Regions from separate parts of the Paenibacillus sp. FSL R7-0216 genome, predicted to be linked through region 1. Evidence: predicted binding sites of a transcription regulator. Region 1 holds the regulator's gene; the other holds the start of a gene.
The links. The regulator Rex, encoded in region 1, represses fermentation and respiration genes when NADH is low (regulators of the CRP and FNR family bind a similar motif). The targets are predictions, from matches to a motif close to TTGTGAAATATTTCACAA.
Positions count from the first base shown of each region.

Region 2: MKZ15_RS23015 (phosphoketolase family protein) is a predicted target of Rex. The motif match lies at 11,186-11,203, and genes of this name have one in related genera.

Region 1 covers NZ_CP150222.1:3,013,734-3,029,524, reverse strand. Annotated here, with positions in the region: gene MKZ15_RS13700 (biotin--[acetyl-CoA-carboxylase] ligase) at 1-534, shown strand, start outside; gene panB (3-methyl-2-oxobutanoate hydroxymethyltransferase) at 837-1,715, shown strand; gene panC (pantoate--beta-alanine ligase) at 1,712-2,614, shown strand; gene panD (aspartate 1-decarboxylase) at 2,614-2,997, shown strand; gene MKZ15_RS13680 (tetratricopeptide repeat protein) at 4,012-4,644, shown strand; gene dinG (ATP-dependent DNA helicase DinG) at 4,833-7,688, shown strand; gene MKZ15_RS13670 (redox-sensing transcriptional repressor Rex) at 7,707-8,375, shown strand; gene MKZ15_RS13665 (amidohydrolase) at 8,372-9,670, shown strand; gene MKZ15_RS13660 (DUF5590 domain-containing protein) at 9,699-10,184, shown strand; gene MKZ15_RS13655 (phosphotransferase) at 10,282-11,283, shown strand; gene MKZ15_RS13650 (hypothetical protein) at 11,436-11,969, shown strand; gene MKZ15_RS13645 (AAA family ATPase) at 11,962-13,467, shown strand; gene MKZ15_RS13640 (3-hydroxyacyl-CoA dehydrogenase NAD-binding domain-containing protein) at 13,605-14,477, shown strand; gene MKZ15_RS13635 (acetate kinase) at 14,474-15,679, shown strand; gene asnS (asparagine--tRNA ligase) at 15,742-15,791, shown strand, end outside.
Region 2 covers NZ_CP150222.1:4,989,911-5,005,701, forward strand. Annotated here, with positions in the region: gene MKZ15_RS22980 (TetR/AcrR family transcriptional regulator) at 1-472, opposite strand, end outside; gene MKZ15_RS22985 (DHA2 family efflux MFS transporter permease subunit) at 698-2,137, shown strand; gene MKZ15_RS22990 (bifunctional 2',3'-cyclic-nucleotide 2'-phosphodiesterase/3'-nucleotidase) at 2,702-4,888, shown strand; gene MKZ15_RS22995 (EAL domain-containing protein) at 5,104-5,967, shown strand; gene MKZ15_RS23000 (GGDEF domain-containing protein) at 5,986-6,933, shown strand; gene MKZ15_RS23005 (DUF4405 domain-containing protein) at 7,064-8,011, shown strand; gene MKZ15_RS23010 (pyridoxamine 5'-phosphate oxidase family protein) at 8,066-8,551, opposite strand; gene MKZ15_RS23015 (phosphoketolase family protein) at 8,740-11,124, opposite strand; gene MKZ15_RS23020 (GntR family transcriptional regulator) at 11,391-12,119, opposite strand; gene MKZ15_RS23025 (SMI1/KNR4 family protein) at 12,628-13,575, opposite strand; gene MKZ15_RS23030 (DUF4180 domain-containing protein) at 13,674-14,597, opposite strand; gene MKZ15_RS23035 (histidine phosphatase family protein) at 14,959-15,711, opposite strand.

The DNA of each region.
Region 1 (15,791 bases):
ATCGCACCGCAATTGACCTTACTTGCGGCGGTGGCGGTGTGCCGCGCCGTGCGCAAAGTTGGCGGCGTAGATGCCGGAATCAAATGGCCCAACGATATCTTGGTGGGCGGACGAAAGCTGTGCGGCATCATCGTTGAATCGGTCGCCGAAGACGAGTTGATCCGTTTTGCTGTTGCCGGCATCGGTATTGACGTAAATTTGGAGGCGAAGGATATTCCACAGGAGCTGACGCCAATCGCCACCTCCTTGTCGCTGGAGAGCGGACGCCGAATCGATCGGACCGCACTTATTGGCGCAGTCCTGACTGAAATGGAGCAGCTTTACGAGCTGTATACGCAGGAAGGGTTTGCGCCAGTGGGGCATTTGTGGGAGGCGCTGTCGGTAACACTCGGCCGCGAGATTGCCGTTCATACCCCGAATGGGGTGCTAAAAGGTACGGCAACCGGCTTGGATCCTAGCGGTGCCTTATTGCTGTTGGATCAAGATGGCAAACATTTCACGATTTTCTCTGGAGAAGTACAACTTGGCGGATGAAAAATAGAACGTAATTTGTTATACTGAGCACAGGAGGCGGTATCGGTAAAGATCCGAACTGCACTCCGGGCGCTCGTCGGAGGTATGTAAAGTGAATGTTCAACTGTCGGATGACGACATGAACAGCCACGATCAAGTTGCGTTGGATTCTGCTCTGAGCCGTAAGAAGGACCGAGACAGAAGAACGAGGAATGAACTCTTCTTTGGACTTCGGACCTTTTTAGTGCCAAACTAAAAGGTTTTTTTGTTGTGCGCGTTTTTTCAAGGTTCGCACACCCCCTAAACCGAAGGAGATGGATCAAATGGCAGGTAAACAGGCTTTAAATATCGTAAAAATGAAAAAGATGAAGCAGGACGGCATCCCGCTGGCCATGATCACCGCATACGACTATCCGTCGGCCCAGTTGGCCGAGGAGGCGGGGGCGGATCTGCTGCTAGTTGGGGACTCGTTGGGCAACGTGGTTTTCGGGTATGACTCGACGATTCCCGTAACGCTGGACGACATGGTTTACCATTCCCGTTCGGTTGCACGCGGAGCGCAGCATACGTTCATTGTCACCGACATGCCGTTTATGACCTATCACGGAAGCATCGACGAAACGCTGCGGAACGTCCGCCGATTGATGCAGGAGGGCCATGCTCACGCCGTCAAAATGGAAGGCGGCGCAGAGATTGCCGGGGCCGTTCAGGCTATCGTGCAAGCAGGTGTTCCGGTACTGGGGCACATCGGTTTGACGCCGCAATCGGTCAATCAGATCGGTGGTTACCGGGTGCAGGGCAAGGACGCTGCGGATGCCAAGCGGCTAATGGACGATGCCAAAGCGCTGGAACGCGCCGGCGCCTTTGGCGTTGTGCTGGAACTGGTTACTGAAGAGGTGGCAACGGCGATTTCCCGGGAGCTATCCATTCCGACGATCGGTATTGGGGCAGGGCGCGGCTGTGACGGCCAAGTGTTGGTCTACCATGACGTCTTGAAATATACCGCGGATTACCGGGACAAACGGTTCGTCAAAACATATGCCGACCTCGGAGCACAGGTGCGTCGCGGCATATCGGAATACGTGGCCGATGTCAAAAATCGTTCGTTCCCGGCGGAAGAGCATGTCTTCCGTGCGGATCAAAGCGTGCAGGAATCCCTGGGTACGTTGTACGGTAAAGGAAAGGTGGAAGTCCGGTCATGATGACCTTTACAAATATACGACCGCTTCGTGAACAGTTGAAGGAAGCGCGGTTCACAGCGGCAAGGAATGGAAAACCAATCAAGATCGCGCTCGTGCCGACGATGGGTTTTTTGCACGAGGGGCATGCCAGCTTGCTGCGCAAAGCGCGGGCGGAGAACGACTTGGTGGTTCTAAGCATTTTCGTTAACCCGATCCAGTTCGGCCCTAATGAGGATTTTGAGCGGTATCCCCGAGATCCCGAGAAAGATCTGGCCTTGGCCGAGCGGGAGGGCGTAGATTTTGTCTTTCTACCCAGCGTTGAAGAGATGTATCCCCAACCGACGCGAACGAATATTAAGGTTGCCGATTTAACGCACGTCTTGTGCGGGGCGTCGCGTCCGGGTCATTTTGACGGCGTTACGACCGTCGTTGGCAAGCTGCTGCATATCGTGCAGCCAGACCGGGCTTATTTCGGGCAAAAAGATGCCCAACAGGTGGCGGTCATCGCGCAGATGGTGTTGGACTTGAATTTTGATGTTGAGATCGTTCCTTGTCCGATTGTGCGTGAGTCCGATGGCCTTGCCCTTAGCTCCCGAAACGTATACCTGAGTGCGGAAGAGCGGCAGGCCGCACTTGTCCTGTCTCGCAGCCTGCTGGCCGTTCAGGCTAAGGCAAATGCGGAAGCCAACGTGACCGCAGGAGAGGTGCTCGCCGAACTGCGCGATTCGATTGGAGCTGAACCGCTGGCCGTGATCGATTATGTGGAGATTGCCGATTTTCCGGGACTGTCCCCGCTGGCGGGCGGAGACCGGCTTGATGTAGCCGGACGACAGAGCGACGTGTTGATCGCGGTTGCCGTGAAATTTGGCAAGACTCGGCTGATCGATAACGTTATCTTAACGAAGAAGGTGAACGACTGATGTATAGAACGATGATGAAATCGAAAATTCACCGCGCGACGGTGACGGAAGCAAATCTGAATTACGTCGGCAGTATCACGATTGATGAGGAATTGATGGAGGCTTCTGATCTGCTAGAGAATGAGAAAGTGCAAATCGTAAACAATAACAATGGTGCCCGCCTGGAGACTTATGTGATTCCGGGGCCTCGCGGAAGCGGCGTCATTTGTTTGAACGGCGCGGCAGCACGTCTTGTGCAGCCGGGCGATAGTGTCATCATCATTTCTTACGCCCAATTGTCGGCGGAAGAGGTACGCAGCCATAAACCAACGGTTGTGTTCGTTGACGAGAACAATAAGCCGGTGGAGAAGGCGCACCAAGAACTTCACGCCATGATCCGCTAAAATAAGGTAGTTCATAAAGTCATCTTCGGACACGAAGTGGACTCAGGGGGAGGGCTCGGCGTCGAATCTTGAATTCAGCCGGGCCCTCCGTGTGCTCACGTAGCCTCCAGCTACGCTACGCACCTGGTCAACGTTGCTCGCTGATTGTATTCGATTTTTCATATACAAATTGCCGCGAATGACCCAAAAACCGTGATGTATTCGGTTTTTCATATAGATTGCGGGTCATTGCCTTCCCAACACGCAATTATGTATGATATTTCGAATACATTCCGTCAGAATCATCGAAAACGCCAAATTGTATTCGATTTTTCATATACAAATTGCCGCGAATGACCCAAAAACCGTGATGTATTCGGCTTTTCATACAGATTGCGGGTCATTGCCTTCCCAACACGCAATTATGTATGAAATTTCGAATACATTCTGTCAGAATCACCGAAGACGCCGAAATGTATTCGATTTTTCATATACAAATTGTCGCGAATGACCCAAAAACCGTGATGTATTCGGTTTTTCATACAGATTGCGGGTCATTGCCTTCCCAACACGCAATTATGTATGATATTTCGAATACATTCCGTCAGAATCATCGAAAACGCCGAAATGTATTCGATTTTTCATATACAAATCATCGCGAATGAACCAAAAACCGTAATGTATTCGGTTTTTCATACAGATTGCGGGTCATTGCCTTCCCAACACGCAATTATGTATGAAATTTCGATACATTCCGTCAGAATCACTGTTAAACGCCAAATTGTATTCGATTTTTCGCATACAATTCGCGTCTTAGTTCTTGCGGAATCGGCCACCTTGGGGAACACTGGAACATACGCCTCCAACCCCCGACCCGCTGAGGACCCCAAGCTTGCGGCATCCGCCACAGTTACCAAAGCCAGAATAAAGCCTTCAAAAAAGTGTAATTCCTCCCTGCGGGAATGAAAACGGTCCTCGAAACAAAAAATGAACGTAAGGCTCGGACTGATTTCATTTTCGTTTGGGGGGATGCGAATGATGTTTCAGCATGTGTTTGCGGAAATGAATGAGATGTTGGACGAAATCACACGGAAATATCCCTTGGCCGGTAACGCTCAAAAGCTGGAGTTGGCTAAGAAATGGAGCCTGCTTCAGCATATGAGCGACGGGATCATCGAGGAGTGGTTATGCTTCGAGGAGAAAATGGGATATTTGCGCCATGCGTTTGGGAGCCTGGCATCCAGGGAGACGCCCGATCTTCCTGAATTGGATGACCCCGTTTTTATCAAAGGGCAAGGGTATTACAAACTGCTGATGTTTCCTCAGGCATTGTCCCAATTTGAGCAGGTCATGCAGCAGTTTCCTGACAGTGTGCTCGCCCAGACCTACATGGGAATGTGCCATCTGCACCTGGAGCAAATCGACAAAGCCGCGAAGCATTTCTGGCTGGTATTGGAGAAGGCGACGAACAAACGGCTTCGTTCCATCATTTACAACGCACTCGGATGCATTGAGGCGCAAAAAGGTGTGTTTACCAAAGCAAAAGAGTACTTCAAGTTGGCTCATCACAGCGATCCGTCCTTGCCCGAGCCACTGGCCAATTTGGAGGCCTGCACGCACAGCACGGGGAAATTGCATTACAGTCCGGAACTGACTTCCTTATTGTAGGTCTCATTCCGATTGAACGCACTTATTTACGGCTTGAATCATGAAGCGATGCGAAATTCCGCTTAAAGCGGCGCATCGCTTGTTTTGTTTTTGTGATTTTTATTACAGATCCCGTTTGTATTAATTTTCAAATCGGTTATCTTCTGTTATGCTGTAAAGAGACTGGAATGAAGGGACAATTAATAGCAATGAAATACGCAGTGCTTGATTTTGAAACGACGGGTAACCAGTCCTCCGATGAAATTATTCAAGTGGGACTTGCCATTATAGAACCGGATAAGACGATATCGCAGGTGTATCGTTCCTTCGTGAAACCAGGTGTTCCGATCCCTCCTTTTATTACGGGATTGACGGGAATTGCAGAGGAAGATGTCAAGGATGCGCCGGAGCTAGACGAAGTGATGGTGGAGATGGTTCCGCTTCTAAACGACGTCGTCTTGGTCGGGCACAATGTTGCATTCGATTTTAATTTCTTGCAGAGCGCTTTGGACAAAACAGGCTATTTGCCGTTTACCGGCCGCATTCTGGATACGATGGATTTCTTGAAAATCCTGTTTCCTTCGCTTACTTCCTATCAGCTCGGGCTGGTGGCGGCGGAGTTTGAAGTGGAGCATGATCGGCCGCATCAGGCGGACAGCGATGCGCTGGCGACGGCGCTCATTTTCCTGAAATGTCTGGAGGAATGCGCGCAGTTGCCGCTGTTGACTTTGCAGCGTCTGGCCGATCTGTTTGCAGGCGAGGACAGCGATTTGGGCTGGTTTTTCGATGCGATGACGCAGGAGAAGGAACGCGAGGCGGTGCCAAGCGAAGATGGTTTCGTGTACTATCGTCAATTCGCCCTGCAGGTGGAGGATTGGCTGGACATCCAAGCGCCAAGGGACAGTTCGGATCGAAATCCGCTGGCGGATGTGACGTTCGAGCAGTTCATGGAACAGGTTCGGGAACGGCTGCGAGAGCGTTTGCCGCAGTATGAGGAGCGAGAAGCCCAGAACATGATGCTGAATGAGGTCATGCGGGCTTTCGAGGAAGACAAGCATCTGCTGGTCGAAGCCGGAACGGGGACCGGTAAATCCTTGGGATATCTCCTGCCGGCCATTTACCACAGTGTAAAGAATGAAGAGAAGGTAATGGTCAGCACTCATACCATCAACCTGCAGGAGCAGCTGCGGGAGCGCGACGTGCCGCTATTGACGGAAGTCGTGCCTTTTCCTTTCCGCGCAGCCGTATTTAAAGGAAGGCAGCATTATTTGTGCTTGCGCAAATTTGAACATAAAATGAATAGAAAAGACTTCGCAACACCTAAAGAAGAGGTGATGACGGCCGCGCAAATGGTTGTGTGGCTGACACAAACGGAAAACGGCGACGATGAAGAGTTGAATCTCGGAAACCGCGGCGGCGACTTCTGGGAGACGGTAGCCAGTGAATCGGAATCCTGCTTAGGCCGATCCTGCCCCTGGTTCCGCAAATGCTTCTATCATCGTGCCAAACACGAAGCCGGAGTAGCTGACGTGGTCATCACGAACCACTCTAAATTGTTTACGGACATTCAGGCCGGGCACCAGCTGCTACCAGGCTATGAGCGGCTGGTCATCGATGAGGCGCATCATTTGGAAGATGTGGCCGGCAAGCATCTTGGCATTCATATGAAATACTTTACGGTGGTCCATACGCTGACCCGGTTGTTTAAAGACAGCAAGACAGGGCAGCTGGCTAATCTTCGGAGCTCGATAGATGCGTCGTCCGCGGAGAAAGCTGCGGAATGGTGCGCAGTGATCGATGGCATCTACCCAGTGTTGGTGGATGTGAAAGAGAGCTGGGACAAGCTCAGCGAGCTGCTGTTCAGCTTGATGCCGGATCGCAGCGATGCGGCCCCCGGCGATCCGGGGCAATTCGTATATCGGCTGCTGCCGACCCGAAAGCCGAAGGATTGGGAGACACTGACCGCGCTCGAAAACCAGATTTACGTGGGTCTGGGCGACGTGCTTCGAAAAGGGGATCGTCTCCTGTCCGAGATTCGGGAGGAGCAGGATGATTATGCTGCGGAAAGCCTGCTTACCGATATCAGCGGCTTGTTTAAGGATTTAGCTGGAGAACGGGAATCACTGCGGTTCTTCATGAAGCTGGAAAGCGAAGACACAGTTTATTGGATGGAAGCCAACGGGAATTACCGCAGCCGCTCGCTGCAAATGTACGCGGTGCCGATTGACGTTAGCGCCCAGTTGAAGGAATTTTTCTTCGATCGGAAAAAAAGCGTCGTTATGACTTCCGCGACATTGTCAGTCGATAAGTCGTTTCAATATATGATCGAGCAGTTGGGTCTGACGGAGGCGGCGGAAGAGGAACGGTTGATTACGTCGATGTTGCCATCTCCGTTTAATTACCGGGACCAGGCACTCTTAGTCATTCCGCGTGATTTTCCGAGCGTAAAGGGCAGCGTGGGAGATGATCACTTCATTAACACGTTGGTGCAGTCGTTGGCAGATTCCGCGGTGGCTACTCAAGGCCGCATGCTGGTGCTGTTTACGTCCTACCGGATGCTGAGACAGGTGTATGACCCGCTGAAAGAGTTGCTCTCGGCGCAGGGGATCACCGTCATCGGGCAAGGGATGGACAGCGGTAGCCGTACCAAGCTGACTCGGCGCTTCCAGGGTCAAAATGCATCGGTATTGCTGGGGACGAGCAGTTTCTGGGAAGGGGTAGATATCCCCGGCGAGGCGCTGACAAGTTTAGCGATCGTGCGGCTGCCTTTTCAACCGCCGAACCATCCGCTGGTGGAAGCCAAGAGTGAGCGACTGCAGCGGGAGAAGAAAAACCCATTTATGAAGTTATCCGTCCCGCAGGCGGTTATCCGCTTCAAGCAAGGATTCGGGCGACTCGTCCGTTCCTCGCAGGATCGTGGCATCGTAATCGTTTATGATACCCGTATCCTGGAGTCTTACTATGGGAAGTATTTTTTATACTCTTTGCCCGGACCGAAGATGGAGCATATGCCGATGAATCAAATGGTACCTCGCATCTCGGAATGGTTGAATCCCGAAGCCTAAACCGCTTTATTGATCGCATTGAAGAATAGGGGGAAACGAAGCATGAAGTCAGAAAAAATTTCGGACGCCGTCGTCCGCAGACTGCCGGTTTACCTGCGTTTCTTGAACGAACTCAGCCGCAGGGAGGTCCCCACGGTCTCCTCGCAGGAGCTGGGCCAGAAGTTGGATCTGAATCCCGCGCAAATCCGCAAGGATTTAGCGTATTTCGGCGATTTTGGTCGGAAGGGGATCGGCTATGACGTGGCTTACCTAATCGAGAAGATTCAACAGATTCTCAACTTGGACCAGCAAATTAACGTGGCGTTAGTCGGTGCCGGTAATCTAGGGCAAGCCCTTTCGAATTATAATGCTTATTTGAAGGATAATATGAAAATCGTCGCCGTGTTCGACGCATCGCCAGCAAAGATCGGTACCCAAATCAACAACATCACGATTCAACCGATTGAGGAGCTGGTAGCTACGGTACGAGCGAATAATATCCGTATTGGGATCATAACGGTACCTGACACAGAAGCCCAGCGCGTGGCAGACGAGCTGGTTGCGGCCGGGATCGGAGCCATCTTGAACTTCGCGCCAACGATTCTCAAGGTGCCGTCGGAAGTGCGGATTCATGCGGCCGATTTCACTACAGACCTGCTTAGCTTGGCATATTATCTGGAGGATGGAAAGGAACAAGCCAACGTATGAGTCGTAAATGGTTAATTAAGAACGGGACGTTTGCCGTACTGGAGACCAATCGCCCCGTGATTCATGGATATATGCTTGTTGAAGGCGATTCGATCACCTATATCGGAGAAGAGCGCCCGGAAGGCGTGGAAGGCGCCGAAACGTTTGACGGCAAAGGCTTGTTATTTTTGCCGGGACTGATTAATACCCATGGTCATGCGGCGATGTCGCTGTTGCGCGGTTATGGGGATGACATGGTACTGCAAACCTGGCTGCAGGAGAAAATGTGGCCGATGGAAGCCAAGTTTACCGCTGCTGACGTTTATGCCGGAACGGCGCTGTCCGTACTGGAAATGCTTAAAGGCGGTACGACCACGTTCTTGGATATGTACGATCAGATGGACGAAGTCGCCAAGGTTGTCGAGGAATCCGGCATTCGCGCCGTGCTGATGCGCGGAGCGATCGGGCTATGCTCGCCGGAAGAGCAGGATCAGAAGCTTAAAGAAGCGATCGCGTTTGCCCAGAATTGGCACGGTAAAGCGGAAGGACGCATCACGACGATGATGTCGCCTCATGCGCCATATACCTGTCCGCCGGCTTTCATCGAGAAGTTCGTACAAGCCGCCCACGATCTCGATCTACCGATGCATACGCATATGTCGGAGACACGCGCCGAGGTGGAGCAGAACGTGAACGATTACGGCGTTCGCCCGGTAGAGCACCTACGGAAGCTGGGCATGTTCTCCCGCCCGACGCTGCTCGCCCATGCCGTACATTTGACGGACGAGGAAATCGAGGTCTTGGCTTCTCATGGCGTTACCGTCTCTCATAATCCGGGTAGCAACTTAAAGTTGGCCAGCGGCGTTGCCAGAGTACCGGAGCTCCTGAAGAAGGGAGTCGTGGTATCGCTGGGTACTGACGGTGCAGCCAGCAACAATAACCTGGACATGCTGGAGGAGATTCGTTTGGCCGCGCTGATTCATAAAGGCGTATCCGGGGATCCGACGGCGATTCCGGCTCTAGAAGCACTCAAGATGGGGACGGAGTACGGCGCGAAGTCGGTCTTCTTGCCGAACACCGGGAAGCTTGCGGCTGGCATGAAGGCGGATTTCATCGCCTTGAACACGGAGCAGGCTCATTTTCTGCCGCGAACGGATTTCATCTCGCACACCGTGTATTCTGCTGGACCAAAAGACGTGGAGCACGTTTGGGTGAATGGCAAACAGGTCGTCAAACACGGGGCTTGCCTGACGCTTGATGAGGAGCGTATTCGGCACGACGCTCAAGCTGCGTTCGAGGGACTGCTGGCACGGTAATACGCTAGGATAGGAAAGGAAGAGAAGGTTGAGGAAGCGAACCCAATGGATTCTGCTGTCCATCGTGATCCTGTTGATCGTGCTCCTTGGTCTCCACCGGTTTTATCTATACATTCATGAGGATACGTGGAGAGCCGAAAGAGAGGCCGTTCAACAGGCGAAGCAGGAGACGGACCTGGTCCAGGGAGACGAGGTGTGGAAGTCGGTATGGGATGAAGTCACCTGGGTCGTGCAGGGGGAAGACGAATCCGGACGTAAAATGATGGTTTGGCTCCGAGAAGGACAGGACCCTGAGGTGCGATTGCTATCGGAAGGGAAGTCCGAGAATCAGGTTCGAGCCATCATCAAACAGACGTTGCCGGGTATCCAGGTAGTCCGTCTGCTGCCGGGCATTTACAATAACCAACTGGTCTGGCAGCTGTTCTACAAACAGAAGGACCACCACTATTATCGGTTCTTCAGTTTTACAACGGGCGAACCGCTACCGGAAGTGTTCACCCTGCCGAATCGCTGACGGGTCGTCGTAAATAGAAATATTCCTAATAAACGGTTTCGAGGTTTAGGCGAAAAGCCTGAATGGCGAGACCGTTTTTTTGTAAGGAGGGAAAGGCATGGAGTTGCTCGATCCTACAGGGCAAGAGAATAAGGTGTGGGAAGACTTGAAACAAGCGTTTAACCATCATTTTTCTAGTCCAATCCGGCAGGCTATTCCTATTAAAAGAGGTTGGTTAAATTATAAATGGAAAATTACCACGGATTTCGGTGAATTTGTGCTTAAGCAATATAATAGGGAGCGGTTTAAGTCCTATCGGCCCGAAACGTTGCAATTGGCCTTATCGCAACAAATGCGATTAAGTGAACTTGGTTTTCCGTGCCCTTCGCTTCTTACCTCGAACGGGAATAGGATGCTTGAGTCGGACAGTGGTGAAAAGTTCATTGTAATGGGGTATTGTCAGGGACTACTTGTTCCGCCGGGACAATCCAACATCCATCAAGTCTATGATTTAGGACGGGTCACAGGCCAAATGCATCGGTTTTTGAATGACGGGACGTTGGGACGGAAGGAATCCGCCTTGTTTTGCCCTCCCGCTCGCGAGGAGCGATTGGAGCATTGGATTACGCTTCAGGAGCAAGCTCTTCGCAGCGGCAACCTCTTATTGTCGAGTGAGATTGAAACGCAACGCATTGCAACGGAAAACGTTGACCTGGGACGATTTGAACAGATTGCATCGGGGTGGGCGCATCGGGATCTTTGGATGGACAATTTGCTGTTTAACGAGAGTTCTGTGGCTGCGGTCCTGGATTTCGATCGCTTCAATTATGATTATCCCCGGCTCGATGTTGCTCGAGCTGTTATGTCATGTGCGTTTAGCGATCACTTGGACCTGACTCTGGCTACTGCATTTATGGAAGGGTATCGACAGGAGGTAGAAGCCCCATTTGAGACGGGGTACTTAACGACATCCCTGCAAATGCTGTGGTACATGGAATGTGTCTGGTGGATTCATGGGCAGATGGATCCACATAGCGCGCCTCCCGCGCGCTTCGCCAGGGAGATGAAGTGGCTGGCGGAAAATATCAACCGCTTGCCAGTGATGCTTGAGAATTTGTAGCATTTCGGGGTAGAACTGCTAGCTTCAAATTTTAAATATCTTCACACTTTCCTTCGATATTTGATATACGATGTGATATACTCATATTTGTAGTTTTGATAGACGGGTTGATATACTACAGAGATGATTATTATAGATAAGGGGGACATCACGTGAAACTGCGTATTGGACCAATTGCTGCAAGCATCGCTATTTCCGTCCTTGTGTTGTTTGGTGGATGGTTCCTGTATCGGCAATGGGCGATTGAACGTCCGCTGGAGAATATCGTAAAAAGTGTGGATGGTGTAAATCAAGTCGAAATGGATATCAAACCTGATGAGTTGGCGCTGAAGCTGAGTTTAAAGCCGGGGACCGATCTTGGCGCGCTAGTTCGGCAGATTGAACAGAACGGGAAAGACCAAATCGGCAACCGTACGTTGAAGCTAGACGTGGAGGATCATTCTTCTCCGACATTGGACCAGTTGTGGGAGAACGCGTTGTTCACCGTCGCGCAAGCGATGGAAAACAAGCAATATACGCAAATTACCGCGGCTCTAAAGCAAATGGAACAGGAAAACGACAAACTGACGGCTACAGCGGAAATGGACGAGAAAAACGTCTATATTACTTTGACGGATGGTCAATACAGTAAATTTGTTATTTTGCCGCGTACACCGGAACGAATGGGGGCATGGCCGAATGCGTAAATGGATGATCGAAGCAGCCATCGGATTTATTCCGGTCCTTATCGTATTCTTGGCAGTGACCGGTGTTAATGTTGTTCCGCTTGTCGTAGCTATGGTGCTGTTTGGCGCGTTGTTTACGGCGATCAAAATGCGCAGCGGCGGGATTACGATCGGAGCAGCCGGGGAACGGAAGCGCAAAAAGCGCGGCCTGGCAAAGCTAACCTTCGAGCAGATCGGCGGACAGGAAAGTGCAAAGCAGGAGCTTCGGGAAGCGCTGGATTTTATGGTGCGACAAGATGAAATCAGCAAGTTCGGCATTCGCCCGATCAAAGGGATTTTGCTGACGGGACCTCCGGGAACCGGGAAAACTTTGCTCGCGAAAGCAGCGGCACAATACACTAATGCCGTGTTTGTCGCGGCTTCGGGCAGTGAATTCGTTGAAATGTATGTCGGCGTTGGGGCGAGTCGGATTCGTGATTTGTTTAAGGAAGCGAGAACCCGCGCGGCTAAGGAAAACAAGGAAAATGCGGTTATTTTCATTGACGAAATCGAAGTGATCGGCGGAAAAAGAGAAGGCGGGCAGCAACGCGAGTACGACCAAACGTTAAACCAGCTGTTGACGGAAATGGATGGCATTTATTCCTCCGATACGCCGCGGATTCTACTGATTGCCGCGACGAACCGTAAGGAAATGCTGGACAGCGCTTTGCTTCGTCCAGGGCGGTTTGACCGGCATATTCAAGTCGATCTGCCGGATAAGAAGGGCCGCCGTCATATCCTCGAACTGCACGCGGCCAACAAACCGCTGCAAGAGGGCGTCAATTTGGACAAAATCGCGGAGGAATCGTATGGCTTCTCCGGCGCGCAGTTGGAAAGCGTGATGAATGAAGCGGCAATTTACGCGATGCGGGATGAGGTCGATCAAATTACCCAAGGTCATTTATCGATGGCTATCGATAAAGTGCTGATGGGCGAGAAGACAGACCGACAGGCCGCCGAGGAAGAGAAACGTCGCGTCGCGATTCATGAGCTGGGCCATGCCATTGCCGCTGAGGTTGTTGCGCCGGGCAGCGTTAGTCAAGTCGCGTTAAGTCCGCGCGGGAGAGCGCTTGGATATGTTCGCCATAACCCGCAGGATGAGAAGTATTTGTATACGAAATCGTATTTGGAAGGCCAAATTATGATTGCCTTGGCTGGGGCGGCCGCGGAGGAAATCTATTACGGTGGCCGCAGTACGGGGTCGAGCAATGACTTCGAGCAGGCTTTGAAGATCGTGCACACGATGATGACGTCTGGCCTGACATCGTTAGGAATCGTCAACATGGACATGGTGACCACCGAGGTGTTGATGAACGAAAATACACGAATTTTGGACGATCTTGCAGCAAAAACAAAAGAAATGCTGCAGCAACATTCTGCAGTCTTCGACAAATCGCTTGATCTCTTATTCAAGGAAGAGCGCCTTTCCGGCGAGCAATTCCGTTGTCAATTTCGTGACAGCGTCGATTTACCGGCATAATTCATGATGCCGGTTATTTTTTTTTACTTTTTCTTCGTGCTAAGATATTATTATATGTTGGATGTTAGAAGATGTATGATTCGACATCTGGGGAACCATATTATGTACAGATAATGAAAGGATGGAGCGAGAGGACCATGAACTACAAACGAATTGGTGTCATCGGCGGCGGCACAATGGGTCAGGGCGTAAGCGAAATGCTAGCGGCTAAAGGACTTGACGTGCTGCTCGTGGAGGAGACAGCCGATAAATTGGAGCATGCCTACAGCATGATCGAAACGAGTCTGGATAAACAGCTCGAGAAATGGGCAATCACGAAAGCGGAGAAGAAACTGATCTTATCCCGTATCCATAAAGTTACGCATTTTGCCGAACTCGGAACCTGCGATATGGTGATCGAGACCATTTCGGAGGATTTGAATGCCAAAAAAGAGGTATTCACACAGCTGGATCAAGTTTGTCCAAGCAACATCATTTTGGCGAGCAACACATCAACGCTCAGTTTAACCGAGATCGCCGGCGGAACGAAATATCCGGAGCGCGTCATCGGCATGCACTTTATTTATCCTGTTGCCAAAATCAATCTGGTTGAAATTATCCGCGGTCTGAAAACATCGGATGCCACGTTTGAAGAAACGAAACGCTTCGTGGAAGAGGTCGTGGAGAAACGCGGCATCATGGTTTACGAATCCCCGGGCTTTGTTACTTCCCGGATTATTTGCGTTATGATCAATGAAGCGCTGCATGTACTAGGTGAAGGTGTCGCATCTGCAGAAGAGATCGACGAGGCGATGCGCATGGGCTACCAGTTCCAATACGGGCCGCTGGAAATGGCCGATCGCTTTGGCCTGGATTCAGTACTGGCCGCATTGGAACGCATGTTCCGCGAATTCGGCGAATTGAAATACCGTCCTTCCTTCGTGCTCAAGAAAATGGTACGCGCCGGCAGTTTGGGCGTAAAAACGGGCGAAGGTTTCTTTAAATACGATAAGGACGGTGACCGGCTGTGAAACTGTTAGTTATTAATGCGGGAAGCTCCTCCCTAAAATACCAGCTCTACGATATGACCGATGAATCGGTTTTGGCTAAAGGACTGGTTGAGCGGATCGGTATGGATTCCTCGATTTTGACACATAAACCGACTGGCAAAGAGGAAGTGACGGAAGTCAGCGAAATTCTGGAGCATACGACGGCGATTCGCAAAGTGCTTGAGAAATTAACGGACAAGGAACATGGCGTTCTAGCGTCGGTTAACGAGATTCAAGCGGTGGGCCACCGCGTCGTGCACGGTGGCGAGGCGTTTAAAGGCTCCGCCCTTGTCACACCGGAAGTCAAAGCCGAAATCCGCCGCCTGTTCGACTTGGCGCCGCTCCATAACCCTCCGGCAATCATGGGGATTAATGCTTCTGAAGCCAATATGCCGGGCGTTCCGAACGTGGTGGCCTTTGATACGGCTTTCCATCAAACCATGGATGAGAAAGTGTATTTATACCCGATTCCGAGAGTTCTGTACAAGAAACACCGCGTCCGTCGTTATGGCGCACACGGTACATCACATCAATATGTCAGCCGAGTGGCAGCGGAATATCTGAACCGTCCGATCGAAGAGTTGAAGATCATCACTTGCCATATCGGTAACGGCGCAAGCTTGACCGCGGTCAAAGGCGGTGTATCGGTGGATACTTCGATGGGTCTGACGCCTTTGGAAGGCTTGATGATGGGGACGCGCAGCGGCGACCTCGATCCGACGGTTGTCACCTTCGTCATGAATAAGGAAGAGCTGTCCATCAGTGAAGTGAACTCGATGTTGAACAAGCACAGCGGTCTGCTTGCCATCTCCGGAAGCAGCAGTGACATGCGGGATATTACCGACGGGTGGGAAGCGGGTAAACCGAATGAGACACTGGCCTTCGAGATGTACGAATACCGTCTGCGGAAATATATTGGATCGTATGCTGCAGCAATGAACGGCGTGGACGTGATCGTCTTTACGGCAGGTGTTGGCGAAAACTCGGCAATCGTCCGCGAGAAAACGTGTGAGAACTTGAGCTACTTGGGCGTCGAGCTGGACAAAGAGCTGAACAAAATCCGTTCCGGGGAACCGCGTCGGATTTCGACTCCGAATTCCAAGGTCGAAGTTCTGGTCATCCCTACGAATGAAGAACTGATGATTGCCCGCGATACGCTGCACATCGTGCAGGAATCGAAGTAAAGCACGGCGAATTTAAACCTTTGTGTTATTAATATCGTTATCGTTAGAGGAGAGATAAAGGCATGGCGGTCAAAACTGTGATTCGTCAAGTGAATGAGTATGTCGGGGAAAC
Region 2 (15,791 bases), 2.0 Mb from region 1:
CGATGCCAAGCGATGAGGCGGCAACGATTTGGATGGGAACCTGCTTCGCGGGATCCGCCGTCTTCCTCCGCTCCCTTCGAATCGAAACGATATCGGTGAGCATCGCGAATAACCGGTGGCGGAACTCCTTATTTTCCATGAGGACCTGAAATAATGCCGCGTTCTCGTAAATTTGCTCCAAAAACGAAACCAGAGGCGATTGCTCCTTAGACGGGCCGCTCTCGGTGAGCGGACGCATTCTTCGGGCCAGCTCGTCCAGCACTTCCCTCGTTAACTGCTCCAGCAAATCCTCCACGTCGCGGTAATGCAAATAAAACGTAGCCCGGTTCAATCCCGCACGACTCGCCAAACCCTGGACAGTGACTTTATGCGGATCGGCGCTCTCCTGCAGCAACGCAATCAGCGCCTCCCTAAACAGGCGTTTCGTTCGCGTGACCCGAGGATCTACCTTCTCTTCTGGATTGGTCGACATCTCATCTCTCCTTTGATGATCATCTGCAACTTATTCGACATCGTTCCGTCCCCCTGTCGCATAGTCTACACTTCTCCGTAAAGTGTAAATGGCCTTTTACCGGCTCGCATGATACTATGTTTTATCGACAGAGTATCAATTAGTCGACGTTACGTCAATAAATGACCTTTTGAAAGGAGCCCGACCTTGAATCCCTCAACCCCACAGGTGAATAAAAAAATCCTGATGCCCGTCCTGCTATTGGGCTCATTCTTATCGATCCTGAACCAAACGATCCTCAACGTCGCGTTGCCCGATCTAATGAAGGAATTCGCGATTACCGCGACGACCGTTCAGTGGCTGATTACCGGCTTCATGCTTGTAAACGGGATTTTGGTGCCGGTCACGGCATTCCTCATGCAACGGTTTACGACCCGCCAGTTGTTTATCTGCTCCATGCTCCTACTACTGGTCGGAACATTCATCAACGCCATCGCGCCAAGCTTTCCGTTTCTCTTAACAGGACGGCTGATCCAAGCCGCAGGTGCCGGCATTATCATGCCCCTCTTGATGATGGTTGTATTGGTGGTGTTCCCCAAAGAAGGACGCGGAGCGGCCATGGGGCTCATCGGCCTCGCCATGATCGTCGCTCCAGCGATCGGGCCAACCTTAGCCGGCTTCGTCATCGAGCATCTATCATGGCGCTGGATTTTCATCGGGATGGTGCCGCTGGTCGCCCTCGTCATTCCGTTGGCCCTGAAATATTTGGTGAATGTCTCGGAGACCTCGAAACCGAAGCTGGATCTTGTCAGCATCGTCTACTCGACCATAGGCTTTGGCGGTATTCTGTTTGGCTTCAGCAACGCGGGCAATAAAGGCTGGGGGAGTGCCGAAGTGCTGGCTTGTCTCCTCGTCGGTGGTATTTTTCTGTTCCTGTTCTGCCGGCGACAATTGAAGGCTTCCACCCCGCTTATGAACTTGAGAGTGTTTCAGGACAAGATGTATACGGTCACGACGATCATCAGCGTATTGATTATGATGGTCATGTATGCAGATATGATCTTGCTGCCGATTTACTTGCAGGCCAGCCGGGGATTTTCGGTGCTGGAGACCGGTTTGCTTCTGTTGCCGGGGGCCTTGATCAACGCATTATTGTCACCGGTTTCCGGACGCTTATTGGATAAGTTCGGGGTCAAGCCTATCGCCATCATCGGTTTGCTCTTCACGATTCCCGCCATCTGGGGAGTGACGCATTTAACCGAAACGACGACCTATACCTACTTGGTCGTGCGAACGATCGTCTTGCGCATCGGGTTGAGCTTCCTCACGATGCCGCTCAACACCGCTGGATTAAACGCTCTACCGAAGCACATGAACACGCACGGTTCCGCCGTGACGAACACGGTCCGGCAAGTGGCGGGAGCGATCGGAACGGCGCTGGTCGTCACGATCTATACGGCGAGAACCAAATTCCACGCCGCCGATTTGATGGAATCGGGCCGGGCACTTTCCAAGGCCCAACTGAAGGAGATGTCATCGATCCTTGGCACGAACGACGCCTACCTGTGCATGGCTGTGCTAAGCGTCTTGATACTGGCGGTCACGATCTTCATGCCCAACCGAAAAGGAGCGGCCGGATCGAAAAAAACGGAAGAGATGGCAGCACAACCCGCTGAAGAATCCTAAAGTGAAGGCGATCGGACTTTAACCTCCGGTCGCCTTTCCTATTTCCGGGCTTCCAACGGTAATCTATTCGATTTTTCATATCCAATTTGATAGAAATACCGGAAATGGCCGATTGTACGCGATTTTTCATATAGAATTCATCGGAAGTCTGCGGAAACGCCTCATTCTATTCGGTTTTTCATATAGATTTCCGATTCCATTCATCCAAAACGAAATTGTGTATGATTTTTCATATCAAATGCACTAGCGAACGACGCCTCGCCCTTGCAGTCTGGCCCATGAAGACCTTCCACACTTGCACCGCACCTTGCCGCAAAAGATGTGATCCCCCACCTTGTACCTCCTGCACAATCTGTTATCTTTCTCTTTCTCGTGAAATAGAAATTTTCCCCATGACAATCCCTACCAATTCATATAAAATATTAAAGTCAATTTAAAATAATTTTTCGGCACAAGGCTTCGTATGACCCATGTCAGGGAGTACCCAAATTCGAAGGAGGAATGAAATTGAACAAACCTCGCAGTCTGAAATTCATCCTGATCTCATCCCTGTTGGCAGCTAGTTTGGCAGCCCTGCCGTTCTCGGCATCTGCAGCGGACAGTACCGGAGCGGCGACCGTCGAGCTTCGCATCCTGGAGACCACCGATCTGCACGTGAACATTGTTAACTATGATTACTTTGCGGACAAGCCAACCGACGAGTACGGCTTGGCTAAGACGGCTACGCTGATCAAACAAGCTCGCTCGGAAGCGAAGAACAGCTTGCTCATCGATAACGGCGACCTGATTCAGGGCAACCCGCTGGGCGATTACGTTGCAACCGTTGACAAGCTGCAGGAGGGCGAGACCCATCCCGTCTACAAAGCGATGAATTTGCTCGGTTATGATGCCGGCAACTTCGGCAACCACGAGTTCAACTATGGCCTCGACTTCCTCAAGACCGCCGTCAAAGGCTCGAATTTTCCTTACGTCAATGCCAACATCTATCTGGACGATAAGGATCAAGATCCATCGAACGACAAGAACGCCTTCACCCCTTATCTCATCCTCGATAAAGAGGTAACCGACAGCACGGGCGCGAAGCACAAGCTGAAGGTCGGAATCATCGGCTTCGTACCGCCGCAAATCCTATCCTGGGACAAAGCGCATCTCGAAGGGAAGCTGGTCACGAAGGATATCGTGGAGACGGCGAAGAAATTCGTGCCTCAGATGAAAAAAGAAGGCGCCGACCTCATCATCGCGGTGCCGCACTCCGGCTTCGAGGACATCCCGCAAACGCCGCTGATGGAGAACTCGGTCCTGTACCTGAGCAAGGTAGAAGGCATCGACGCGATCTTGTTCGGCCACGCGCATAAGGTATTCCCGGATGCCTCTTTTGAAGGTAAGACGGGCGTCGACTTGGCCAAAGGCACGATCAACGGCGTACCGGCCGTCGAACCGGGGTATTGGGGCAACAACCTCGGAATCATCGACCTGACGCTGGAGAGATCCGGCGATGCCTGGTCGGTGAAGAACTCCAAAGTGGCCGTAAAGCCCATCTTCGACACCGTGAATAAGAAGTCGTTGGTGGACGCGGACCCAACGATTTGGGATGCAATCCAAGAGGATCACGAGCACACGCTGGAGTATGTCCGTGGACCGGTCGGCAAAACCAGCGCGCCGATCAATAGCTGGTTCGCTTTGATCCAAGACGATCCCTCGATCCAAATCGTTACCAATGCGCAAAAATGGTACGTAGAGAAGCATCTGCAGGGCACAGAATATGAAGGCGTGCCCGTGTTGTCGGCCGGAGCCCCGTTTAAAGCCGGCGGACGCCAAGGCGCGAACTACTACACCGACATTCCGGCAGGCGACATCGCCATCAAGAACGTGGCCGACCTGTACCTGTATTCCAACACGGTGAATGCCGTGCTGGTGACCGGCGCTGAGTTGAAGGAATGGCTCGAATGGTCTGCCGGGCAGTTCAACCAAATCGATCCGGCCAAGACGGAAGCTCAAGAACTGGTTAACTATGACTTCCCAACGTACAACTTCGACGTGATCGACGGCGTGACGTATCAAATCGACGTGACGAAGCCGGCTAAATACGACGCCAAGGGCGGCGTGTTGAACGAGAAATCGAGCCGCATCGTGAACCTGTCTTATAATGGCAAACCGATCGATCCGGCGCAAAAATTCGTTGTCGCCAGCAACAACTACCGCGCGTCGTCCAGCAAATTCGCGAACCCGGACGGCAAACGGATCATTCTAGCCTCGCCGGATGAGAACCGCCAGGTGATCATCGACTACATCCGCGAGAACGGCACGATCAACCCGACCGCGGACGGCAACTGGTCGCTCGCTCCGTTCGGCAAGGCCAACGTCACGTTCGCAACTTCACCAGCCGCCAAAGAGACGGCTTCCAAGTCGGGCAGCTTGAAGTACCTGGCCGACACGAAGGACGGTTATGCCACCTTCCAACTGAGCTCGACTACCGAGTCGGCCAACCCGGCACCGACACCGACGCCTGCGCCAGCTCCATCACCTGAACCGGCTCCTGCTCCTGCTCCTGCTCCGACGAAGCCGACGCCCGTTCCCGCTCCAGCTCCTTCGGCCGGGACGGACACCGTCTACATCGTCAAGAAAGGCGACACCCTGTACGACATCGCGCTGGAGCACGGCACAACGTGGCAGGCTCTGGCTAAATACAACAAACTGTCCAACCCGCATCTGATCCGGATCGGACAGAAGATCGCGATTCCGGTGAAATAACGATCCCCAAGGCACCACTCGTCAAGAGAGCCGCCGATCGAGTTAGTCTCGATCGGCGGCTTTTTTCCACATTCGACATGGGTGATGACCAGATTTTACGCGACGCTAACATTCCGTTTACGCTAAAAAGGTCGGAGCGTGATACGATCGGACTATAGAGACAAGCTTTGCGAAGTCCCGGTCTCGATTATATGGAACTAAAGGATGAATCCGACATGAAAACGCCGCTCTCTCCTACCGAGGTGAATAGCGGTCTGTATCATTACATGACCTATTTTTATCACGCCACCCGCCAATATTGGCTGTCTTCCCGAAGGTTCTACGCCCTGCAGCAGATCATCCGCAACCAAACGCTGACGACGTTTTTCCAACCTATCTTGAATCTGCAGAACGGAACCTGCCTGGGATATGAAGTGCTGAACCGTCCGCCGGTATCGGCCTTGTTTCCCCATACCGAATCGTTCTACGACTTCATCGGGCAAACGGACCAGGTGTTTGCCTTCGAACGCTTTTGCCGCGATATCTCCTTCAACCGCTTCCGGCTTGCCTTGATCCGTTCTCGCAAACCGGCGGACACCATTGTATTCGTTAATATACATCCGCAGGTGCTGTCGGACCCCGGTTACCGGAGCGGCGAAACGATCCAACTCATGTCCCGGTACGGCTTATCGCCGCAACAGGTTGTGTTTGAACTGACGGAGAAACAAGCGGTACACGACTACGTTGCCTTCGAGCGCATTTTATCTCATTACCGTTCCCAAGGGTTTCGCATCGCCATCGACGACGCCGGCTCCGGTTACAACAGCCTGAAGGCCATCGTGAGCTTGAAGCCTGAATTTATTAAAATCGACAAATCCCTGATTCGCCATCTCCACCTTCACCCTAATCAACAACGTATCGTGATGCTGCTTCAGGAGTTTGCGGCCGAATCCGGCACGCATATCATTGCCGAGGGCATTGAGGAGCCGGAAGAACGAATATTTCTCCAACGGGTGGGTATCGAATATGGGCAAGGATATGCACTTGGTAGACCGGCTACGGAAATGGGTAATGATGCTTTGCGAGAAATCGTACAGTAATGGTGGATAAGAGGGAGGGTGTACGACTTGTTGACGAACATCGGCGAAATTGCGGAGACGATCCCGATCGTCGCTCCCGACACGAAATGCGGCTTGGTCAACCATCTTTTTAAGCAAACTCCCAAACTGGAAGGCATAGCGGTTATTGACGAAAACGGTCGTCCGGCAATATTGATGCGAGCTCGGTTCTACCAACTGCTGGGCACACAATACGGCTACCAGATTTATATGGGCCGCCCCGTCATGCTCGTCGTAAACCCTCATCCCCTCGTCGTTGAATGGGACGAGCCCATCACGGAAGTCAGTATCCGGGCGATGAACCGTTCTGAGGAAGAGCTATACGAAGGCGTTCTGGTCCTGCGGGACGGGAAGTTGCATGGGTTTGTCAGCATCCGACGCCTGCTATTGGAAGTTGCCAACATCCGAGCGGAGATGGCGAGTTTCCTGAATCCACTGACCGGGCTCCCCGGCAATCGACTGATCGACGACCGCCTGCAGCAATCTTCCGGGCAAGAGCAATTCAGCGTCCTCTACATCGATCTCGATCATTTCAAATCCTATAACGACAGTTACGGCTTCAAAATGGGCGACGCGCTCATCCAGGCTACGGCGAATTTGCTGCGTGAGCCCTTCTCCGGCCAGGGGTCTTTTCTCGGCCATATTGGCGGGGATGATTTCATCGCCATCTTGAACCATCACAACTATCCGTACGCATGCACCAAAATCATCGATGGCTTCGAAGCCCTGAAGAAGGAGTTCTATAGCAAAGAAGATCTGAAGAACAACTACGTCCTGGGCGAGGGACGTTCTGGCGTTTATGGCCCAATTCCACTCGTATCGATCTCTATCGCCGTGGTAACAAACCGGATCCGCAACTTCGAGAACATGGAACAAATCGTTGAGGAAGCCACCCGAATGAAGAAAATTTGCAAATCTCGGCCCGGCAGCATCAGCATCGCCAATTAGTTACTCGGTCGATCCCTCCTTAACCTTCGGTTCATTGTGATGTGCCCCTTCCCGTTTTTAAGGTTCATTAAAGGTTCGCAGCGTATCCTTGGTCCAGATCAAGAACTTCGCCAAGGAGGCTGAATAGTCCATGCAGGAACGACAGACCCCACCGCGGGATCGTAAGAAAAAGGAAATCATGTACGTCAAATTCGGACTAGATCTGCTGATGGCGTTGACGTTTGTCCTTTTCTTCAACAAACAGGTGCTGGGCGGGCTCCCTTTCCATGAAATCGCCGGTGTCGCCATGGGCGGCGCGATTCTGACCCATATTTTGCTGAATTGGCGTTGGGTAGCCAAGATCACGATGAAGCTCTTCGACCGCAAATTGCCGCTCAAAACGCGATTCAGCTATGTCCTGAATTTGCTTCTGCTGGCATCCATGGGATTCGTGATCATCAGCGGGATCTTCATCTCCCGGGTGGTATTCCCCAATATCCACCTCGGTAACGAGTCCTGGTTTAAACTGACCCATATGTCCGTGTCCTACCTCGTCCTGATCCTGGTGGCCATACATATTGGCCTGCATTGGAAATGGGCCGTGGGCGTGTTCCACCAAATTATTCATTACCGCATGAAGAAACCGAGGTTAGGGGTCCTCGCCAAAGTGGCTGTGGCACTCCTTCTGGTATTTGGGGTTTATCAAATGTACGCCACAAACTTCGTCGGTCATGTGCAGAGCATCAGTAACGTATTGGGCTTGAAATCGATGACGGCACACGCGGGTGACTTCGGTGACCGGGAGAGAGGCCAAATGGATGCGGATGGTGATTTCGATCGGGAGAGCGGCGAAAGACCTCAATGGCCTGACGGCGACGAAGGAGGATCCCGCGAGGGCTTGGACCATTCCGGGAAACCCAGTGGCGGATTACGAGGCGAAGGGCGCGGGATCGGATCGGTCGGATCGGGTCCGAACGTTTTTGGCGTAATCGCCGAATACTTGGGAATCATCGCCGTAATGGTCATCGCCGTGTATTACCTGGAGAAATGGCTGATGAGGCGAAAAGCCTTCCGGAAGCTGCCAGTCCGCAACGAATAGGATGAAAAAAAGAGCAGCGGGATAAAAAATCCTGCTGCTCCTTTTTGCGAGGTACTACAACTTCACCGTCTTGTTCAATTCGGCTTCCGTTTCTTTGCCGGTCAGTTGGGAGAACATACGCTTGACCATCTTGACGAGATTGCCCGTTTCCCAGTATTCCGCCGCCTCGGCCTTCACTTTGATCAGGACTAGACTCGGGTCATCGCTGGTGGTGTGCAGGAATTTGGCGTAGGCCGCATTCCAGAATTGGTCGATCTTCGCCCGGTCGTTGACCACCTCGGCAGTTCCGCGTACCGAAACGTAGGAGTTCCCCACGTACGACACGTTGACGCTGGGATGCTGCTTGAGTTGGGTGTATTTATCTGTCTCCTCTTTCGTCAGAAACCAGAGGTCGCCGTCGAATTCGACCTCCTGGGTTTTCATCGGACGCGACACCAGCCCTTCCTGCGTGACGGTGGTCAGCATGGCGATCTCGATGCCTTTGATCAACTTCCGGACGGTTTCCACGGCTTCCTGGTGCGCCGTTTGGTCATTTGTCATATCTAGTTCACTCCATGTTGGTTATTGGGGGTGGATGGGTACTGCTAGCTACCCCGTTAGAGTGAACCGAGAAGGGCAAAATTAACCATTCTGGGCGCGGATGGCGGAACAAATGTTGTATGTATTGCAACATTTCGAACATAAAAGCCCGCCCCCCTATAGGGGAGCAGGCTTAATCATGCATCCGCTTATTTCAGCGGTTTCCAAACCCAGTTTTCCACTTCCGGTAGGTCGATGCCTTCCTCGCGGATGTACGCGTGGTGCTTCTTCACCATCGCATCCATTTCGTCGGCGATCGAAGCGTATTGCTCGGCGTTCGGCAGGTTCAAAACCGCTTCTTTGACCAGGTCGAACCGGTCCATTTGGTTCACTACGCGCATATCGAACGGCGTTGTGATGTCGCCATTTTCCCGGTAACCATGTACGTGCAGATTATGGTTGTGGCGGTCAAAGAACAGGTCCTTGATCAGGCCTTCATAACCGTGGAACGCGAACACAACCGGTTTGTCTTTGGTAAAGAATGCGTCGAATTCAGCATCGGACAAGCCGCGTGGATCCAGCTTCTGGCTTCTCAGCTTCAACAGGTCGACAACGTTGATGTAACGGATTTTCAGATCGGGCAATTTCTCATGCAAAATGCTGATTGCGGCCAAGCTCTCCATCGTCGGCTCCGTGCCGGAGGAAGCGAACACGATATCCGGCTCGCCGCCTTGATCGGTGCTGGCCCAGTCGATCACTTTCAAGCCTTTTTCCACCAGTTCCGCTGCTTCGTCAGCCGTAAACCATTGCGGACGCGGATGCTTGGAGGAGACGATCAAGTTGATCTTCTGACGGTCGTTCAGGATCGTATCAAACACGGCCAGCAGCGTATTGGCGTCCGCCGGCAAATACTCGCGGATGAACTCCGGCTTCTTGTCAGCCAGATGGCCCAACAAACCTGGGTCTTGGTGCGTATATCCGTTGTGATCCTGCTGGAACACCGTGGAGGTTGCCACGACGTTCAAGGACGGGATCTTCCCGCGCCAACCATGGTCCGTTGCTTTGCGCAGCCATTTGAAGTGCTGAGTGATCATCGAATCAACTACGCGCAGGAACGCTTCGTAGCTGGCGAAGAAGCCATGGCGCCCAGTCAGCACATACCCTTCCAGCAGGCCTTCCGCCTGATGCTCGGACAGCTGCGAATCGATGACGCGACCATAGGAAGCCAGGAATTCATCGTTTGGCTCCTTCACGGCGTCCAGCCATTGGCGTTTAGTGACGTCAAACACCGGTCCGAGGCGGTTGGACATCGTTTCGTCCGGGCCGAAGATGCGGAAGTTCTTGTTCGCTTCGTTCAGTTGAACGACCTCGGCTACGTATTTACCCAACACAGCCATGTCCTGAGCGACAACTTTACCCGGTACGGAGTTATCGAGGGCATAATCCCGGAAATTTGGGAGGCGCAGATCCTTCACCAGACGGCCGGCGTCGGTAACTGGATTTTTGCCCATGCGGCGGTTGCCCTTCGGCAGGATTTCGGCGAGTTCGTCTCTCAAACGACCGTTCTCGTAGAACAGCTCTTCCGGACGGTAGCTCTTCATCCATTCCAGCAAAGCCGGAGCGTGTTGCATGTTCTTTTGGTCTACCGGAATCGGTACTTGGTGGGCACGGAACGAATTTTCGTTCGGCACGCCACCCCATTCCTTTGGTCCCGTCCAGCCTTTCGGGGAACGGAATACCAGCATCGGCCATACCGGACGAGTAGCGTCCCCGGTTTCGCGCGCATGCTTCTGGATGGCTTGGATTTTCTCAACGATCGTGTCCAGCGCCTTCGCCATCGCCGGATGCATCAACTCCGGATCTTCGCCTTCTACGAAAATCGGTTCCCAGCCCATGCCTTTGAAATAAGCGGTCATTTCCTCGTTCGTTTGACGAGACAGGATCGTTGGGTTGCTGATCTTAAATCCATTCAAGTGCAAGATCGGCAGAACAGCCCCGTCCGTGATCGGGTTGATGAACCGGTTGGAGAACCAAGAAGCCGCAAGCGGTCCGGTTTCGGCTTCCCCGTCGCCTACGACGACCGCCGAAATGAGGTTCGGGTGGTCCAAAATCGCGCCTGCGCCATGCGAAAGCGAATACCCCAATTCCCCGCCTTCATGAATCGACCCCGGCGTCTCCGGTGCTGCGTGGGAAGCAATCCCGCCCGGGAAGGAAAATTGCTTGAACAACTTCTTCATCCCTTGAAGATCCTGCGTAATTTCCGGATAGATTTCCGTATAGCTGCCATCCAGGTAAGAGTTCGATACCATCACTTGCCCGCCGTGACCCGGTCCTTCGACGTAGAACATATCCAGATCATATTTGCAGATGACCCGGTTCAGGTGGGCGTAAATGAAGTTTTGGCCCGGAATCGTGCCCCAGTGCCCGATCGGCTTGACCTTCACATCCGAATCCTTCAACGTTTCCAGCAGCAGCGGGTTGTCCTTCAGGTACAACTGCCCCACCGAGATATAGTTCGTTGCGCGCCAATAAGCGTCCAGCTTGGCCAGGTACGTTTTGGAGGAATAATCGACTTGCGTCATCGTAAATGCCATTTCTTCCACTCCCTTTGTTTTTTCTTTTTCTGATCTTGTTCTGTTGCGTTCGATTCTAACCTTGTGAATGTTTTCACCTATACTTCTATAATAACGACCTTTTTAAAAATTGATACGGTCCAATTACGTGAAATATTGAACATACTATGAAAATTGATCGGTCCGCCGCTGCATCTTTCAGTGCCTTTAGTATGCCCATTTTCCCTCACCGGATAAAAAAAAGCAGGCCGAACCTTGGTTCAGCCTGCTTGGATGTCATTCCGCACTTATTTCTCTTGTACCGAAACGAACGTATTAAATTTCGAATATTTATAGTGGAACCGCATGTGCGAGAACTCGAACGGCGTGCCATTATCTAAGAAAAAGATCCCCTCCATAATGCTGACCGGCTCATTTGGTGCCAAATGCAGCAGCTCCTGGTCCTGCGAATTGGACGGCTCGGCGTAGATCGACAGGAACGACTTGGTCACGGCCAAGTTCCGCGAGTCCTCCAAATAGTTGAAGATCGATCCCTCGATAATCGTCTGGTTCAGGTCCTGCACGATTTTGATGGGGATGTACCCCGTTTCGATCATAAACGGCTCCTCGTCGAAGAGGCGCAGACGGACGATTTTGTACACGAAATCATGCGGCTCCAGAAACAAATCGCGCTGCAATTCCTCGGTCGGCGGAATCACCTCAAAGCTGAGCACCTTCACCTTCGGCTTCTTGCCGTGCATCTGGAAGTTGTCGGTGACCCCAAGATTGGAGCCTTCGTAGTTGAAGATGGACTCATTTTTTATGTATAGGGGATTGATGAACGTGCCGGAACCGCGCTTCTTAAAAATAATGCCGTCATGCTCCATCTTCGTCAGCGCGCGCTTCACCGAACTCCGGCTCACCTGGTACGTCTCGCTCAGGCTGCGCTCGTCCGGCAGTCTCATATTCGCAAACTGTCCGGAGAAAATCTTCTCCTTCAGGTCGTCTATGATTTGCTTATAGACTAATTGTGCCATGGGGTACCTCTCCTTCTCCTCTTATTCTACCCTTTTTAGGCGGAACGAGGAACTCCCTATACCCTATTCTCAACGAGAGTCGAGAGGATTATCTATGAAATTTCGAGTATAATGGGCCATTCGGCGATGATTCGCCATAATGTATTCGAAAAATCATATACAATTGCTCGTCTGAAGCGGAAAAGGCCTATTGTATATGAAAAATCATATATAATAGGTCGCTGAAAGGGCAAAGTGGCTTATTGTATTCGAAATATCATACACAATGGGCCTTTCGGTGATGATTTCCCATATTGTATTCGATAAATCATATCCAATTGCTCGTCTGAGGTGGAAAAGGCCTATTATATTTGAAAAATCGACTCCATGCGGCAAAAAGGGACCGCCAGGACCTAGGATCCTGACGACCTCTTTGGGAATCCGGACCCACACTCGCGTACGGACCGCCGCATTTTAAGCGAGCAACTGTCACACACTCGCGTGACCCGTCATGGTTTGAACCTGGCGGCTAACCTTGCTGCGCCCCGCCCGTCAACCCGCGGACGAACGCCTCGAAGCTCGGCGCCAGGCGGGTGACTTTCTTGCTCGCTTTCTCGACGTAAACCACTTCGGGTTCGCCGTCGTTGGCGGATTCGCGGTAGTCGAGCATAACCACCCCGGCGTCGGATGGCGTATCGCAGAGGACAACGCCGAATTCGGGATACCCCTCCCGCTCGATCGTCGCGCGGCTCCCGGCGGCTCCGCACAGCGAGTGCGGTTTCTCGCGCCCGATACCCATGAGACCTAAAATTTCGACGGTCTCGCCGGATTCGCTCCGGAAGTATCGGCCCCGGGGGATTCCGCCATTATGCACTTTCATCAGGTTCACGTAAAAAGCCGGCAGACGGAAAACAAGCGACTCCTCCACGGACTCGATTAATGCGTCAGTTGGCGGTGCGGAGACGTACTTTTCGGCCGCGGGATTGCCGTCATCCCAGAAGCTCGCCGCGTCGAAGTCACCCTCGAAAGTAACCGGTGCCGCCAAGGTTTGCCCGGCCTCCGGCTTCGTCGCTTCCGTCTCAGATGCTGCCTCGTTTGGAGTCGCTTCCGATCCAGATGCGCCCTCGGCCGTCTTTTCCTCGATCCAGCTCAGGAATTCCAGGGTGTCCTCGTCTCCCGGCTCCAACCGATCGGCGTTCTCGAACGCCGTCCGCGCTTCGTCGTACCGGCCCAAGTAGTAATACGCCAAGCCGATCCGGTAATGCCAAAGCGGATCCTCCTGGCCCTCCGCGGCAACAGTCAGGAACTGCTCGACCGCCTCATCATACCGCTCCAGATTGTTCAGCGCCCGCCCTAAATGGTTTACGAGCTCATAATCTCTTTCCTCCGCCGGCACGTCTATAATGGCTTGAACGATCTGTTCGTACTCATCTTCTTCATGCCACGTTTGCAATTGTTCCAATAGCTCTTCTCTCATCGATTGGCCTCCCAAGCGCATTTTCCATAAGCAAATTATACCATCTCCGGGACATGCATCACCAGCAAGGCCCACTTGGGAGGCGTACAAGCCTCTTCTTATTCTCCCGCCAACCATTCCTCCGCTTCGGCTTGACTGGCAAATACTCGGAACATGTTGCCTCGATTGGATTCGGCGAGCAACTCCTTCATCCGCCCTTTAATCAAGCTCCCGTCGGCAACAATAATGGCGGCGCGGAGCGAGAAGTTCACGAATTTCTGCAGAATTTCTCCGGCCACTCCTGTTCTTAACTTAAAAAAGTCCTCAGACAACGCCTCGGCATGAACTGCGATCCGTCCTGCGTTATGCTCGATGCACACTTCGATCAGGCCAATGGCGTCCTTACCGGTCGCGATCGGCGGTTCGGTGGACGACACGACGACGATCGTTTGATTGTTTTTTTCCACAAGTTGATAGTTCATGGTATGGTTCTCCCCTTCCTTCGGATGACGGATTCCCAGGTCTTCGCGCAGTTGGCGGATCCAGTCGAGTTCGCTCCGGTATTGCTCCAAGACACGGCCGTGGATTTGCTCCCATAGATAGGCTTCGCGGGTTGTGCGGCGCGGTGAGAACTCACCCCTGCGCAGCTTCTCCTCTTCTGCGGCGATCTGCAGGTAAATTTCCTGCTCATACCCCGTGAGGAGTGCATTCAGCTCTTTGGGATCTAGCGAATCCGCCCAGGCGAGGCGCACCAGGAAGGTGTTTTTGAACTCCGGCAGCTCCGGCGGAGACAGCACCCAGGCCTTCAGCTCTTCCCGCCCGGCATCGGTGATCGTATAGATCTTCTTCGACGGGGCGCTGTCCTGATGGTGCACCTCGTTGGTCACCCACCCCTCTTCCAGCAATTCCACCAGTGCCTTGTAGATTTGATTGTTGTTGCCCGACCAGGGCATGAACGGCGAATCCTGGATGATCTTCTTCAAGTCATAGCCAGTCAGGGAACGGGCGCTCAGCATCCCAAGAATCGCATAGTTGATCGACATTTGATTCACTCCTGTTTTCATTAACCTATGTTAATAGTAACATATGTTTCCGGAAACGCAAGCATATAGGCGCAAGGCTATGATGAGCGGGTGAGGTAAAGACAATAAGCGATGCCGAAGAGTAAAGAGGGAGGGGGTAAACCAAGCGAAGTGGGGGAATAGGGTTAAAAAGCAAGGGGGCTAACGGACCGGAGAGCCGTTATTGGTGCTAAATGACACTCTCCCCAAATCTAACGGACTCCAAAGACCTTATAGGCTCCAAATGGATGCGAATTTAGCTAGCGTTCCCGAAATAACGTCATTCCCGTCCGTAAGCACGGGAAATCTCCGGGAAATTGGACAATAAAGTCTTTACGGTCCGTTAGCGGAATGCTGCCTTGAAAAAAACTTCAGGCCGCCTCAATAACGGCCTGAAGCTTCTGCGGGTTTGCCTACCGGGCCGCAGGCTGGCCCAAGCGTCCAACGGGACGCGGGCCACGAGGTCGTAGCCCTGCCCCCGGCCGCGCGGGTGCACGATGACCGCTCCCATCTCGGGGAGCGGTCCAAACCCGACGCCCGGCGGGAAGCTGTGGGCGACGATCACGCGGTTGGCGCCGGCCGGAGGCGGCTCCTCCAGCAGCGCGTCCAGCGCGCGCAAAGTCGCCTCCCGCTCCGCGGGCGCTGCCGCCCCGCCGGGGGCGCCTAGCCGCGCCAGCCCGAGCAGCGCCGGCACGGCCTGCACCCGGGCGGGGCCAAAGGCCAGCGCGGCGGTTTCGCGCGTCCGGCACAGCGGACTGGCCAGCATCGGCGTCGCCACCGGGATGCCACGCGCCCGCAGCGCGTCGCCGAATTGGCGCGCCTGGTCGCGGCCGACGGCGGACAAATTGCGCTGCGTCGCGCAGTCCTCCGGCCGCAGCCCTGGCTGGTCCTCGCCGATGTTGGCTTCGCCGTGCCGGACGTAAATCACGTAGCCGCCCTGGCGCAGCGCTGCCGACAGTGAGGCCGAGATGCCCTCCCCTTCCGGCCGGGAAGCCTCTGCGCTTCCCGCCTCGAACGAAAGCGAAAATGCCAACAGGGCAAGCAGCATCGCCAATCTCCCTATGAGACGGATGCCGCCCCTTGCTTCAAGTTTCATTTGTTTGACCTCCTTTGTGACACATATCTCGATCCCTAGTGTGCACCGGAAAGGCGTCATTCATTTCTGGATGGATAACT